4 regions of the Kitasatospora sp. NPDC086009 genome follow, and region 4 is predicted to be linked to each of the others. Evidence: riboswitches for the same ligand, from Rfam matches in the RefSeq annotation. Region 4 holds a riboswitch; each other region holds the start of a gene.
The links. A riboswitch is a leader RNA that binds a small molecule or an ion and turns the genes downstream of it on or off. The one in region 4 is predicted to bind cobalamin.
Positions count from the first base shown of each region.

Region 1 (3,527 bases), on a different contig from region 4:
TCACCCCGGCCGCCTCGGCGACGGGGCCGGCCTGCTCTGGGCCGAGATGTGGCGCCGCTTCAGTCCGGTCGCGATGATCTGCGTCGGCGCGGTCACCGTCGCCGGCCTCTGGCTCGGCCGGAAGCACGTCGGCGCGGTCTCCCCGCTCTGGACCACCGGCTACGGCACCGCCCTGCTGGTCGAGATCCTGCTGGTCGTCGGCCCGGTCACCGCGGGCGCCTTCAACCAGTTCCGGCTGATGCCCCGGATCGCCCGGGCCCCGGGCCGGTCGGCCCGGGGGCGGGTGTGGGTCAGCTCCCGGAGCGGCGGAGGAGGTAGGTGTCCATGATCCAGCCCTTGCGTTCGCGGGCCTCGTCGCGGAGCGCGCGGATCCGGGGGGCGGTTTCGGCGAGGGGGCCGGCGACGAGGATCTCGTCCGGGGTGCCCAGGTAGGCGCCGTAGAAGATCTCCAGCCCCTCGGGGTCGATCCCGGTGAACGCGGCCCGCCCGTCCAGCATCACCACCACGTCGTCCACCTGCTCGGGGAAGCCCTCGGCGAGACGGCGGCCGGTGGTGATCTGCAGCGGGCGGCCGACCCGGGTCAGGGTGGTGCGGTGCCGGGCGGCGAGCGCCGAGACGCTGCTGATGCCCGGGACCACCTCGTACCCGAAGGTGGTGCCGCCGCGGGCCAGGACCTCGTCGATCACGGCGATGACGCTGTCGTAGAGGCTCGGGTCGCCCCAGACCAGGAACGCGCCGGTCTCCTCCGGGCCGAGGTGTTCGGCGACCAGCCGCTCGACCAGGTCGGCCCGGCGGGTGCGCCAGTCGTCCACGGCCGCGGTGTACGCCGGGGTGGCGCGGTCCCGCTCGGCGTCCGCGACCTCGATGACGCGGTGGCCCGGGCGGCCGTGCTCGGTCAGCAGCTGCCGGCGCAGCCGGATGAGGTCCTGCCGTTCCTCGTTCTTGTCGAGGATGAAGAAGACGTCGGTGCGGGCGAGGGCCTTGACCGCCTGCAGGGTGAGGTGGTCGGGATCGCCCGCCCCGATGCCGATGAGGAAGATGTGCCGCATGACAGTGATTGTGCCGTGCGGCTGCCCGTCCGCCGGGCGGGGCCGGTCCCGGGCGAACGGCCGGGTGGGCCGCGGAGGACCGGTCCGGCGGCGCTGTGACGTCATGCGCGTGCCCCTGACCCGGCCTTTCGGCCGTCGCCATGACGGCCCGTCATGTTCTGACTCCGCCGTTGGGGGTAGCCGGCACGGCGTGCGCGGCGGCGAGCACCTTGGCCGGGGTGACCAGCACGTCCTTCTTGACGCGCTCGTCCTCGACCACCACCTGAACTGCCCGGGCGGCCGGGGGCCGCCGGGGCCGTCCGGCCATCCGCGATCCGGACAATCACTGACGCGCCGCCGGCGATGGGCCTAGGGTGGGCGGTGCAGTCGGTTCGCCGTGTCCTCCAGCCACGGCGTCGCAAGAGGGAACCCGGTGGGAATCCGGGACTGCCCCGCAGCGGTGAGTGGGAACGACCGCCGTCACATGCACTGGGCCCAGCCGGGCCCGGGAAGCGACGGCCAGTAGGTGTCCGGCCTGGAAGCCAGGCGGACGTGCCCGCGAGTCCGAAGACCTGCCACTGCCCGCGTGCACCCCGCACGCGGTGATCTCGGTGACCTCGAGGGCGGGTCGGCGGAGCGGGCGGGCCCACCCCGGTGCCCTGCCCCCACTGCCGTACCTCCACGCCGTCGTGCTCTCCCGGGATCGCAGCGCGACTCGCGAAGGAGAGTTCCGTGTCACCGAGTTCCACCACCCCGCAGGCCACCGTGTACGGCTACCCGAGGCAGGGTGCCGACCGGGAGCTGAAGAAGGCCGTCGAGGGGTACTGGGCGGGCCGCGTCGACGCCGCCGCCCTGCACGCCACCGCCGCCGTCCTGCGCCGCGCCAACTGGCGGCAGCTGGCGGACGCGGGCATCACCGAAGTCCCCACCGGCGACTTCTCGCTCTACGACCACGTCCTGGACACCACGGTCGCGGTCGGCGCGATCCCGGCCCGCCACCGCGCCGCCGTCGACACCGACCCGCTGGACGGCTACTTCGCCATGGCGCGCGGCACCCAGGATGTCGCACCGCTGGAGATGACCAAGTGGTTCGACACCAACTACCACTACCTCGTACCGGAGTTGGGCCCGGACACGGTCTTCGCCGCGAACTCCGCCAAGCCGGTCTCCGAACTGCGTGAGGCGCTCGGCCTCGGCCACCGCCCCCGGCCCGTGCTGGTCGGACCGCTGACCTACCTGCTGCTCGCCAAGCCCGCCCCCGGCGTGGCCGCCGACTTCCGGCCGGTCACCCTGCTGGACCGGCTGCTGCCCGTCTACGCGGAACTCCTCGCCGACCTGCGGGCCGCCGGCGCCGACTGGGTCCAGCTGGACGAGCCCGCGCTCGTCCAGGACCGCACCCCGGCCGAACTGAACGCCGCCACCCGCGTCTACCGCGAGCTCGGTGCGCTCACCGACCGCCCGCGACTGCTGGTCACCAGCTACTTCGACCGGCTCGGCGAGGCCCTGCCCGTCCTGGCCAAGGCCCCGATCGAGGGCATCGGCCTGGACTTCACCGGCCCCGGCGCCGCCAACCTCGACGACCTCGCCGCCGTCGGCGGAGTGCCCGGCAAGCGCCTGGTCGCGGGCGTGGTGGACGGCCGCAACATCTGGATCAACAACCTGGAGAAGTCCCTCGCCACCCTCGGCACGCTGCTCGGCCTGGCCGACCGGGTCGACGTCGCACCGTCCTGCTCGCTGCTGCACGTCCCGCTCGACGCCGACCTGGAGCGCGACCTCGACCCGCAGGTCGCCCGCTGGCTCGCCTTCGCCCGTCAGAAGACCACCGAGGTCGCCACCCTGGCCCGCGGCCTGGCCCACGGCACCGATACCATCGCGGCCCAACTGGCCGCCAACCGGGCCGACCTGGCCTCCCGTGCCGGCTCGGCGCTGACCCGCGACCCGGCCGTCCGGGCCCGGGTCGCCGCCACCGCCCCCGAGGACGCCCGCCGCGCCCCGGCCTACCCCGAGCGCGCCGAGGCGCAGCGGGCCCGGCTCGGTCTGCCGCTGCTGCCGACCACCACCATCGGCTCCTTCCCGCAGACCACCGAACTGCGCACCGCCCGCGCCGACCTGCGCGCCGGCCGCATCGACGACGGCACCTACCGGGACCGGATGCGGGCCGAGGTCCGCGAGGTGATCGCCTACCAGGAGAAGGCCGGCCTCGACGTGCTCGTCCACGGCGAGCCCGAACGCAACGACATGGTGCAGTACTTCGCCGAGCAGCTGACCGGCTACCTGGCCACCCGGCACGGCTGGGTGCAGTCCTACGGCACCCGCTACGTCCGGCCGCCGGTGCTGGCCGGGGACATCTCCCGCCCGCACCCGATGACCGTGGACTGGTACCGCTACGCGGCCGATCTGACGGACCGTCCGGTCAAGGGCATGCTCACCGGACCGGTGACCATGCTCGCCTGGTCCTTCGTCCGGGACGACCAGCCGGCCGGCGACACCGCCCGGCAG
Region 1 covers NZ_JBITSA010000014.1:226,804-230,330, forward strand. The annotation lists gene ACIF6L_RS28780 (CopD family protein) at 47-328, shown strand; gene cobF (precorrin-6A synthase (deacetylating)) at 291-1,049, opposite strand; gene ACIF6L_RS28790 (hypothetical protein) at 1,201-1,356, opposite strand; cobalamin riboswitch at 1,449-1,602, shown strand; gene metE (5-methyltetrahydropteroyltriglutamate--homocysteine S-methyltransferase) at 1,761-3,527, shown strand, end outside.
Region 1: it holds a riboswitch for cobalamin, as region 4 does, so the genes downstream of both, metE (5-methyltetrahydropteroyltriglutamate--homocysteine S-methyltransferase) here and ACIF6L_RS17685 (ribonucleoside-diphosphate reductase subunit alpha) in region 4, are expected to answer to the same signal.

Region 2 (3,527 bases), on a different contig from region 4:
ACCCCGATCCGCCCGCCGAGCGGATCCGACCGGACCAGGACGGCCCTGGTCGGACACCCGGCCGGTCTGCCGGTGCGGCGTCGGGCCCCGGCGCCGCACCGGTGCCGGGGCCCCGAGGCCGGTCGACCGGCCGCGCACCCGAACGGACGGCGCGGGCGGCGGACCGGACGACCGGAGCCGCCGGCGGGAGCGCGCGCCGCCCGACGAGCCCCGGCGCGTGCGCGATCGCGCGGCCGACCAGCGCCTCCACCGCCCGCCGGGGAATGGGCGGGGCGGAGGCCGTGTTGGACCCCATGAAAACGACTTCCATTTCGGCGGAAGCCGTTTCCCGACCGCCCACCCCTCGGAGGAGGAGAACCATGGCCCGCAGCGAACTGCGCCCCGTCGTCAAGCTCAGGTCCACGGCCGAGACCGGCTTCACCTATGTGACCCGCAAGAACCGCCGCACCGACGCCGACCGGCTGGTGCTGCGCAAGTACGACCCGGTCGCGCGCCGACACGTCGACTTCCGCGAGGAGCGCTGACCTCCCCCGTGGGCCCGGCATGGCACGCGGACCACGGCGAGGCGGCGCCCACCCGAACGGACCGGGTGGGCGCCGCCTCGTGACACCGCGGTGCCGCGGGCCGTCGGGGCCGACTACTTGGTGACCCCGGCGGCCTCGTCGGCCGCTGCCCCCTGGGCGGGCACCCCGTCGGCCGGTACCACCGGCTTCGGGCTCCAGCGCTGTTCGACGCCGGCGAGGCGCCAGTAGGCGATCGCCGCCCCCCAGACCACCACGAACAGCCCGACGATCGCGTAGCCGACGTTGTCCAGCGAGATGTCCGCGATCCAGCCGCTGACCGGGTCGGTGAGGTCCAGCTTCTCGTGCAGCACGGCGACCAGCTCGATGGTGCCGATGATGAACGCCACCGCGATCGACAGCCCGGTGATGGTCAGGTTGTAGTACACCTTGCGCACCGGGTTGGAGAACGCCCACTGGTACGCGAAGTTCATGAACGTCCCGTCCAGCGTGTCGAACAGGCTCATCCCGGACGCGAACAGCAGCGGCAGGCAGACGATCGCGTACCAGGGCAGCCCGGCGGCCGCGCCGGAGCCGGCCATCACCATCAGGGTCACCTCGGTCGCCGTATCGAAGCCGAGGCCGAGCACCATGCCGACCGGGAACATCTGGCCGGGCCGCGTGATCGAGCGGGTCGCCCGGTTCAGCACCCGGGCCATCAGACCGCGCGAGTTGAGGTGCTCCTCCAGCTCCGCCTCGTCGAACCGACCGGCCTTCATCGACCGGAACACCTTGAGGATGCCGAACAGCGCCGCCAGGTTGAGCGCGCCGATCAGGTAGAGGAAGACACCGGACGCGGAAGTGCCGACCACACCGAGCCACTGGTGCGTGGTGGACTCGTCGTCCATCAGCGTGCTGGCCAGCTGGGCGCCGCCCGCCACCAGGGCGGCCATCAGGACCACCATCGAGGAGTGGCCGAGCGCGAACCAGAAGCCCACCGAGACGGGCCGCTTGCCGTCCGCCATGAGCTTGCGGGTGGTGTTGTCGATCACCGCGATGTGGTCGGCGTCGAAGGCGTGCCGCATGCCGAGGGTGTAGGCGGTGATGCCCAGGCCCACCCCGAAGACCTGGGTACCGACCTCGTACTTCTCCGGGGCGACCAGGAAGATCAGCGTCCCGAACGCCACCACGTGCATGGCCAGGATCACCCCCATCAACCCGGCCGTGCGGAGGGTGTCCTCGCGCCGCCAGCGGAAGCTCGGCAGGGCGGAGGACGCCGCGGGAACAGCGGCGGTTTCGGGCAGGGTCATCTTCGGATCACGCTCCAGCACCTCGTGGAAAGACGTTCGTGAGATGCCGTGGCCGGTCTCCTGGCTGACGGGGCTTCCGGATCCGCCTTCCCAGGCGCGCGAGGCGCCCAGTGGCGTCGTGGATACGGACGACTCCCCCGATCACAGTGGCGAGGGCCGCTCCGGACTCCGGACCCTGAGGGTCCGTCACCGGTCTTCCCGAACACCACGGCGGGCAACACCGTAGGGGGCCGCACCTCACCCTTGCAAGGCTGCGCACCTGCGCAGGTGTCCAGGATCACAGCCACGGGCTGCAACAATGTCCGCATGCATCTCGTACCGGCCGACCGCGCGGGCCACCGCACCATCGACGGGCACCGGGTCTGCGAGGCCATCGCCGCGATCGGCGACCCCGGGCACGTCCGGTCCTGGGCCGAGCGGTTCTCGCTGCTCGCCGACCCGGGGCGGCTCGCCCTGCTGCTCGCCCTGCACCGGGCCGGGCCGCTCGCCGTCACCGACCTGGCGGTCGCCACCGGCATGCGCGACCCGGCCGTCTCGCAGGCGCTGCGGCTGCTGCGCACCGCGGGTGTGGTCACCGGCGACAAGGACGGCCGCGTGGTGCGCTACCGGCTCGTGGACGAGGCCCTGCGCCCCCTCCTCGACGAATGCGCCGCCGCGGACCACCACGAGCACGGCGAGCCCGCCACCGGGAGCGACGCCACCGGCGGCGAGCCCTCCGCACCCCGGGCCGCCGCGACCGGCTGACCGGCTGACCGGCTCCCGGCTGACCGGCTGCGCCCGCGGAACACCGACCCGGCGCCCCGGGCCGTCGCGCCCGGGGCCCGCCTCACCCCTCCCGCACCAGCCGTTCGAAGCGCTCCAGCGAGCGCCGGGCCAGCGGGTCCGTCGCGGGCCGCAGGGCCCGGTCGAGCAGACCCGCGCCGGGGAGCCGGAACGCGCCGAGGAAGGCGAAGCGGGTGCCTCCGGCCTCGGCGCGGGCCGCCATCCCGCCCAGCAGGAAGCGGCTGCGCATCAGGCACCACCCGGGCGTCAGCTCGACGTCGAAACGGGCCCGCAGCCGGGTGTGGCCGGTCACCAGCGCCTCGGTGCGACCGTCCGCCGGGCTCCCGGCCACGCGGACCGACCGGATGTCCGGCAGCCAGCGCGGGAGCCCCTCCTCCAGGTCGGCCGCGGCCGCCCAGACCCGCTCGAACGGCGCGTCGATCAGCGCCTCCCGGACGGCGGCGCCGGGGGTGACGGCGGCGATCACATGCAGCCGGCGGACCGGGTCGAAGGCCGCCGTCGGCCAGGGGGTCGGTGCGCTCACTGCTGCCACGCCCTTCGAAAGCCGAGCCGGGCCCGGGAGAGCCGGGACTTCACGGTGCCGGGTGCCACGCCCAGCAGTTCTGCGGTGGACCGCTCGTCGAGCCCCTCCAGGTCGCGCAGCACCAGCACGGCGCGGTGCTCCGGCGTCAGCCGGGCGAGGACGTCCTGGATGTCGGTGGCCAGCTGCGGGTCGCCGGGGCGGGGCAGCTCGGAGAGGTCGGCCGGGACGCAGCGGGCGACCCGCCGGACGTGCCGGACGGCCTCCCGCACGGCGATCGAGCGGACCCAGCCGAACAGCGCGGCCGGGTCCTGGAGCTGGCCCAGCTTGCGGAAGACGGCGATCAGCGCCTCCTGCGTCGCGTCGGGGCCGTCGTCCAGCGCGATCGGACCGCAGAGCCGGCGGACGTAGGGC
Region 2 covers NZ_JBITSA010000014.1:103,043-106,569, reverse strand. The annotation lists gene rpmG (50S ribosomal protein L33) at 360-524, shown strand; gene ACIF6L_RS28175 (HoxN/HupN/NixA family nickel/cobalt transporter) at 638-1,810, opposite strand; cobalamin riboswitch at 1,843-2,035, opposite strand; partial or broken gene ACIF6L_RS28170 (ArsR/SmtB family transcription factor) at 2,117-2,455, shown strand; gene ACIF6L_RS28165 (SRPBCC family protein) at 2,637-3,116, opposite strand; gene ACIF6L_RS28160 (RNA polymerase sigma factor) at 3,113-3,527, opposite strand, start outside.
Region 2: it holds a riboswitch for cobalamin, as region 4 does, so the genes downstream of both, ACIF6L_RS28175 (HoxN/HupN/NixA family nickel/cobalt transporter) here and ACIF6L_RS17685 (ribonucleoside-diphosphate reductase subunit alpha) in region 4, are expected to answer to the same signal.

Region 3 (3,527 bases), on a different contig from region 4:
GCGCTGGTCGGGTCGCCGAGGTGGACGCGGGGCGTGAAGCGGACCGCGGTACCGGGGGCCAGGGTGCCGCGGTCGGCGCGGACCAGCCGGCGGGTGACGCCCCGCTCGTCGGCGTGCAGGATCTCGCCGACCACCGCGTGGCCTCCGTCGCCCCACTCGACGGCCCAGCGGCCGGGGCGGGCGCTCTCGGCGCTGCGGGTGAAGGTGGCCCGTCCGGCGGCGAGGGTCAGCACCACGACGGGGCCGGCGGCCCGCTCCCGGCCGACCGCCGGGCGGACCATCCGCTCGGAGGCCCTCCGGCCGATCAGCAGGACGGCGGCCCCGGTGCCGACGGCGGCGGCCGCCACGGCGGCTGCGGTTCCCCAACGCATATCGCTCCCCGCTCTGTTGGTCGCGGACTGGGCAGTCTGCCCACCAGTCCACTCGCGGGGGCGCCACCCGGCCACCGGACGCGGCCGTCCGGGTCACGGCGGCACGGGTCTTGGCCGGGTCACCGCGGCGCGGGTCTCGGCCGGGTCACCGCGGCGCGGGTCTCGGCCGGGTCACCGCGACACGGGAAGCGGCTGCGAGAAGCGACGGCGCGGTTCTCGGCCCTCTGGTCACGGCGGCGCGGGAAGCGGCAGAGGGAGAGGGCAGGGAGGGAGAGGGCAGGGAGGGGGAGGCGCCGCGCGGGGGCGGCGCGGTAGCGGCCCGTCAGACCGGGATCTCGGTCTCCAGGCGCTCCAGCAGCTCCCAGAACCGCTCGCCGAGCGGCCGGGCCGCCGCCGCGCGGGTGTCCGCCGCCGGGGCCGGGGAGCCCCAGCTGCCGGCGCCCCAATGGGAGGTGACCTGGTACTCGTTCTGCAGCGCCGTCAGCACGGCGGTGAGGTCGACCTCGTGCACCGGCACGATCCGGCCGATCGGCCGGAGCTGCGCCTGCCAGCGGCCGTCCACGCACTGCCGCAGCCGCCGGTCCAGCTCCTGCGCCCGGCCGGTCACCGCGACCAGCTCGCGCAGGGTCGTGCCGAGCACCTGGGCCAGCGCGTGGGTCTGCTCCTGGTCGCCGTCCCACTGACCGGTCGCCTCGGCCCGCTGGTACCGGTCCAGTGCGAGGCCGATCCGGTGGGCCGCGCTCTCCTGGTTGAGCTCCCGGGCGACCCGGAAGTCCCGCAGCCGGGCCGGGCGGACGCCCATCAGCTGGGCCGGCGGGCACCAGAGCGCCCGGGCCAGGGCGATGAACTCGTCCTCGGCGGGGCGCAGCTCGCCGCTCTCCCAGCCGAGCACGTGGGAGGGCAGCAGCCGGACGCCGTGCGCGGCCATGCCCTCGACCACCTGCTCGGGGGTCAGCCCGAGGCCGGCGCGGTGCGCGCGGGCGGCCGCGGGCGAGAAGGGCACCGGGGGCACGGCGGGTGGCTGTCTGCGTCGCATGGCCCGACGGTAGGGGGCGGTCCGGCCGCCCCCCAGCCGCCGAACACACGAAGCGGGCCCGGAGGCTCCTCCGGGCGACTGGACGATCGCACAGGCTGTCATGCCCCTGCGGGGGGTGCCGATCGGAGGTAGCGACGGCGTCGGGCGGTCCGGCTCCGCTGTGACCAACCCCTCCGTGACCTTGGTTGACGCACGGTTCGGCCGCGTGATGGGATCCTTCAGCCAAACGGAGGCATGCAGAGGAAGCCGGTGCGAGTCCGGCGCGGTCCCGCCACTGTCACCGGGGAGCACACTCGGAGTCCCTCCTCCGCCGGCCACGGCGCCGGAGGGGGCCCATCGCGGCGGGCCGTCAGAAGCCGCCGCCGGGCCCGGGGGTGCGTTCGACCCGGAAGCCAGGAGACTCTCGCCCCCGGTACGTCGATCCAGGGCGCGGACCCTGAGTGAGGACACGCACGCGATGCAGGCTGCCCCGACCTTCCGAGCCCTCTGCTGTCCACCGTGCGCCCGCTGACCCGCGCCGCCGCCTTCGCCCTGGGGGCCGCGGCCGGGTACCTCGCCGACGCCCGCTTCGCCGACCCGCGCCGCGGCCACCCGGTGGCCGTCTTCGGCGGCGCGGCCGGCCGGCTGGAGCGGCGGATCTGGCGGGACGACCGCGCCGTCGGAACGGCTTTCACGGCGCTCTGCGTGGGCACCGTCGCGGCCGGCGCGCTGGCGGCCGACCGCACCCTGGGCCGCCGGCCGCTCGGGCGGGCCGCGCTGGCCGCCGCCGCGACCTGGACGGTGCTCGGCGGCACCTCGCTCACCCGCGAGGCCCGCACGATCGGACGCTCGCTCGCCGCGCACGACCTCGCGGCGGCGCGGCAGCGGCTGCCGCACCTGTGCGGGCGGGACCCGAGCGCCCTCGACGAGGGGCAGATCGCCCGCGCGGTGGTCGAGTCGGTCGCCGAGAACACCGCCGACGCCGTGGTCAACGCACTCGTCTGGGGCGCCCTCGCGGGCACGCCCGGGCTGCTGGCGTTCCGCGCGGTCAACACCCTGGACGCGATGGTCGGCCACCGCTCGCCGCGCCACGCCCGGTTCGGCTGGGCCTCGGCGCGGCTGGACGACGTGGCGGGCTGGCCGGGCGCGCGGCTGACCGCGCTGCTGACCGTCGCCGCCGCGCCCGAGCCCCGGACGGCCTGGCGGGTCTGGCGCCGGGACGGCTCCGCCCACCCCAGCCCCAACGCGGGCCAGGCCGAGTCGGCCTTCGCCGGCGCCGTCGGCGTGCGGCTCGGCGGCACCCTGCGGTACGGCGCCCGGGTCGAGCACCGGCCGGTACTGGGCGGCGAGCTGCGGCCGGTGACGGTGGACGACATCGAGCGCGCCTGCCGGCTCTCCCGCCGGGTGGGACTGCTCGCACTGGGTACGACCGTCGCCGGGCACGCCGTCGTGCAGGCACTCAAGGCGGGGACGAGAAGGGGGAGCGCATGAGCAACGCACTGCTGGTCGCCGGGACGACCTCGGACGCCGGCAAGAGCGTGGTCACCGCGGGCATCTGCCGCTGGCTGGCCCGTCAGGGCGTCGCCGTGGCGCCGTTCAAGGCGCAGAACATGTCGCTGAACTCCTTCGTCACCGCCGACGGTGCCGAGATCGGCCGCGCCCAGGCGATGCAGGCCCAGGCGGCCCGGGTGGAGCCCGAGGCGGCGATGAACCCGGTACTGCTGAAGCCCGGCGCGGACGGCCGCAGCCAGGTGGTGCTGCTCGGCCGGGCGGTCGCCGAGGTCGGCGCGCTGGACTACCGCGACCGCAAGCCCGTCCTGCTGGAGCGAGCGCTGGAGTGCCTGGCCGACCTGCGCCGGCGCTACGACGTGGTGGTCTGCGAGGGCGCCGGATCGCCCGCCGAGATCAACCTGCGGGACCGGGACATCGCCAACATGGGCCTGGCCACCGCCGCCGGCCTGCCGGTCGTGGTGGTCGGCGACATCGACCGCGGCGGCGTGTTCGCCGCGATGTACGGGACGCTGGCGCTGCTGTCGGAGCAGGACCAGCGCCATGTGGCGGGCTGGTTCGTCAACAAGTTCCGCGGCGACGCGCGGCTGCTGGCGCCCGGGCTGGAGATGCTGCGCGAGCTGACCGGCCGT
Region 3 covers NZ_JBITSA010000009.1:241,698-245,224, reverse strand. The annotation lists gene ACIF6L_RS22745 (alpha/beta hydrolase) at 1-371, opposite strand, end outside; gene ACIF6L_RS22740 (transcriptional regulator) at 694-1,407, opposite strand; cobalamin riboswitch at 1,620-1,812, shown strand; gene ACIF6L_RS22735 (cobalamin biosynthesis protein) at 1,906-2,877, shown strand; gene ACIF6L_RS22730 (cobyric acid synthase) at 2,874-3,527, shown strand, end outside.
Region 3: it holds a riboswitch for cobalamin, as region 4 does, so the genes downstream of both, ACIF6L_RS22735 (cobalamin biosynthesis protein) here and ACIF6L_RS17685 (ribonucleoside-diphosphate reductase subunit alpha) in region 4, are expected to answer to the same signal.

Region 4 (3,527 bases):
GGCGGACCGTCAGCCCGCCGGGGTGGCGGCCGGTGCGCCGCCCGCCACCTTGGTGCGCTGGAGGAGCTGGTTCTTCACGTGCTCGTCGAAGCCCGCGGCGGCCGCGGTCGCGGCGGCGTCCGCGGTGTTGCCGCCCTTGGCGGAGCCCTCGACGGTGAAGAAGCCGTACCGGCCCAGGGTGCCCTTGGTGTTGGTGCAGCCGGGGGTGGTGCAGAACGCCGGCGAGCCGGGGGCCGCGGCGCCCTTGAGGTGGCCGACGTAGTTCTTCACCGCGGTCTCGGCCTGCTGCTTGTGGTCGAAGACCGCGACGCCGACCGTCACCGCGCTGTCGCCGGAGACGTAGGTGGCCCGGAGCACCTGGCGGCAGCCCTGGTCACCGAGGACCTTGCCGAGGCCGCCGACCGTGGAGTTGCCGTCCCAGCAGGGCGAGTCGAGCGAAACCACGGTGCGGTTCCAGGTGGCGCCGTTGACCGTCACGGTGAGCGCCGAGAAGAGCGCCGCCGCGTCCTGCGGAGCCGGGTCGGTGGTCGCCTCCCAGAGCGGCTTCGACGGGTCCTCGGGCGTGGCGCTCGGGGTGGCCGTCGGGGACGCCTTGCCGGACGCCGTGGGCGCCGGCGGCTGGGTGGCCGCCGTGGCGGCGCCGGTGGGATCCGCGACCGGCTTCTTGTCGTCGCCCTTGTTCAGGAACAGCAGGCCGCCGGCGACCAGGCCGCCGACCACCAGGAGGGCGACCACGCCGCCGATGATCCGCGTCCGGCCCTTGCGCTTGGCCTCCGCCTCGTTCCGGTCCGCGAGGGCGGCCCAGTCCGGCTCGGCGTGCTGCGGCAGGGGCTGGGGGTGCGGGTGCTGGGGCTGCTGGGGCTGCGGCTGCCACTGGTGCTGCTGCGGCTGCGGCTGCGGCTGCGGCTGGACATGCTGCGGCTGCACCGGGGGCTGGGGCTGCGGCTGCACCGGCGCCGGCTGCTGCGGGACCGGCTGCGGGACCGGCTGCGGCACGGGCGGCTGGACCTGCTGCGGCGGCTGCGGCACGGACGGCACCGGCGGCTGGACCGGCTGCGGCGCGGGCACCGGCGGCCCGTACGAGGCGGGCGGCGGACCGAACCCGCCCGGGGCCGGCGGCACCGGCTGCGGCGCGCCGGGGTACGGCGCGGGCGGCGGGCCCTGCGGCGGCTGTCCGGGCGTGCCCGGCTGCTGGTTCTGCGCGCCACCCGGCCCGGCGGGAGGGGGCGGCTGCTGCCCCGGCGAGCCGGGTCGGCCGCTCCACTCCCCGGGCGTGCCCGTTCCGTCGCTCATGCGCCCCCCTCACTGCCTTCGGCGGCCGCTCCGCGAATCACGTCGGTGTCGACGACCCGCTGGCTCCGCTCCCTCATGAGCCGAGATCGTAGGGCATGCCCCTGACGGCGGGCCTGCCCGGTGGCCGATCCGTTTCCGAATCCGAACACCGGCCGGGCCCCGGGCAGTCCCGGCGACGCCCTGCGCCGCGGTCCGCGAAGGCCCTGGAACGACCCTGCGGCGGCCCCCGGCGCCGGCCCCCGCGGCGGGCGGCCGGGGGCCGGCCGCAGCCCCGGAACGGCCCCGGAACAGCCCGGGAAAGGCCTCTTGCCGGTACCACCTGCGATCACGTCGACACGCGACGCCGCACAACATGTGGGGTCGCATCGAGCGGACACCACTAGATGTATGCTCATCCCTGCTGTCGACGCAGGGGAACCCGGTGCGAGTCCGGGACTGCCCCGCAGCGGTGTGCGGGCGGCTCCGACAGAGCCCGCGAGTCCGAATACCTGCCGACGGCGTGCCGCCTGGCCTCCCCGCAGAGGCCTTTCGCACCAGCACCACTTCCGGGCCTCGCGGGCGGGCCGGGGATGCCACCGTCGCGCGCCGCCTCCGGGCCGGCGCGCCGTGCTCCCCTGCCCCGAACGGTCCGGCCCGAGCCACCGCCGACGCCGATCGCCGCCAGGAGAGAGCGCCTTGACCACCGCTGCCTCAGTCACCCTGCCCGCCCAGGGTTCCAGCTCCGCCCCCGTCGACCCGACGGTGTCCGACCCCGGTGGCGCACTGCTCCGGCTGCTGACCGACCGCAGCGCCGACCTCCCCCAGGTGGACCCCGGCCATGTCGCCGCCGCCGCGCTGCGCGGCCGCCACGCCGGCTCGGACTTCGCCGAGCTGCGCGGGCTGGCCGTGGACGCCGCAGCGTCGATGATCGCCGAGGACCCGCAGTACTCGAAGCTCGCCGCGCGACTGCTCGCGCTGGAGATCGTCGACGAGGCGGTGAGCCAGGGTTCGGTCACCTTCTCGGACTCGATCGCGGTCGGCCACGCCGAGGGCCTGATCGGCGACTCCACCGCCGACTTCGTCGCCAAGCACGCCACCGCCCTGAACGCGCTGATCGACCCCGAGGGCGACGGCCGCTTCGAGTACTTCGGCCTGCGCACCGTGCAGTCCCGGTACCTGCTGCGCCACCCGATCACCCGCAAGGTCGTCGAGACCCCGCAGCAGTTCCTGCTCCGCGTCGCCTGTGGTCTGGCGGTCGGCGACAACGAGCAGTCGGTGCGCGAGGTCTCCGAGCTGTACGGCCTGATGAGCCGGCTGGAGTACCTGACCTCCTCGCCGACGCTCTTCAACTCCGGCACCAAGCACCCGCAGATGTCGAGCTGCTACCTGCTGGACTCGCCGCTGGACAACCTGGACTCGATCTACTCCCGGTATGCCCAGATCGCCCGCCTCTCCAAGCACGCCGGCGGCATCGGCCTGTCCTACTCGCGGATCCGCTCGCGCGGCAGCCTGATCCGGGGCACCAACGGCAAGTCCAACGGCATCGTCCCGTTCCTGCGCACCCTCGACTCCTCGGTCGCCGCGGTCAACCAGGGCGGCCGCCGCAAGGGCGCGGCCTGCGTCTACCTGGAGACCTGGCACGCGGACATCGAGGAGTTCCTGGAGCTGCGCGACAACACCGGTGAGGAGGCGCGCCGCACCCACAACCTCAACCTGGCGCACTGGATCCCGGACGAGTTCATGCGCCGCGTCAACGCGAACGCCGACTGGTCGCTGTTCTCCCCCGCCGACGTGCCCGAGCTGGTCGACCTCTGGGGCGCCGAGTTCGACGAGGCGTACCTGAAGGCCGAGCAGGCCGGCAAGGCCGTCCGCACCATCCCGGCGCAGACCCTCTACTCCCGGATGATGCGCACCCTGGCGCAGACCGGCAACGGCTGGATGACCTTCAAGGACGCCTCCAACCGCGCCGCCAACCAGACCGCGCTGCCGGGCCGCACGGTGCACAGCTCCAACCTCTGCACCGAGATCCTGGAGGTCACGGACGACTCCGAGACCGCCGTCTGCAACCTCGGCTCGGTCAACCTCGGCGCCCACGTCGCCCCCGGTGCCACCGCCGCCGACCTGCTGAACGCGATGGACTGGGACCGCCTGGACGCCACCGTCCGCACCGCCGTCACCTTCCTCGACCGCGTGGTGGACATCAACTTCTACCCGACCCCCGAGGCCGGCGCGTCCAACTCGCGCTGGCGCCCGGT
Region 4 covers NZ_JBITSA010000006.1:254,734-258,260, reverse strand. The annotation lists gene ACIF6L_RS17690 (hypothetical protein) at 10-1,293, opposite strand; cobalamin riboswitch at 1,664-1,804, shown strand; gene ACIF6L_RS17685 (ribonucleoside-diphosphate reductase subunit alpha) at 1,993-3,527, shown strand, end outside.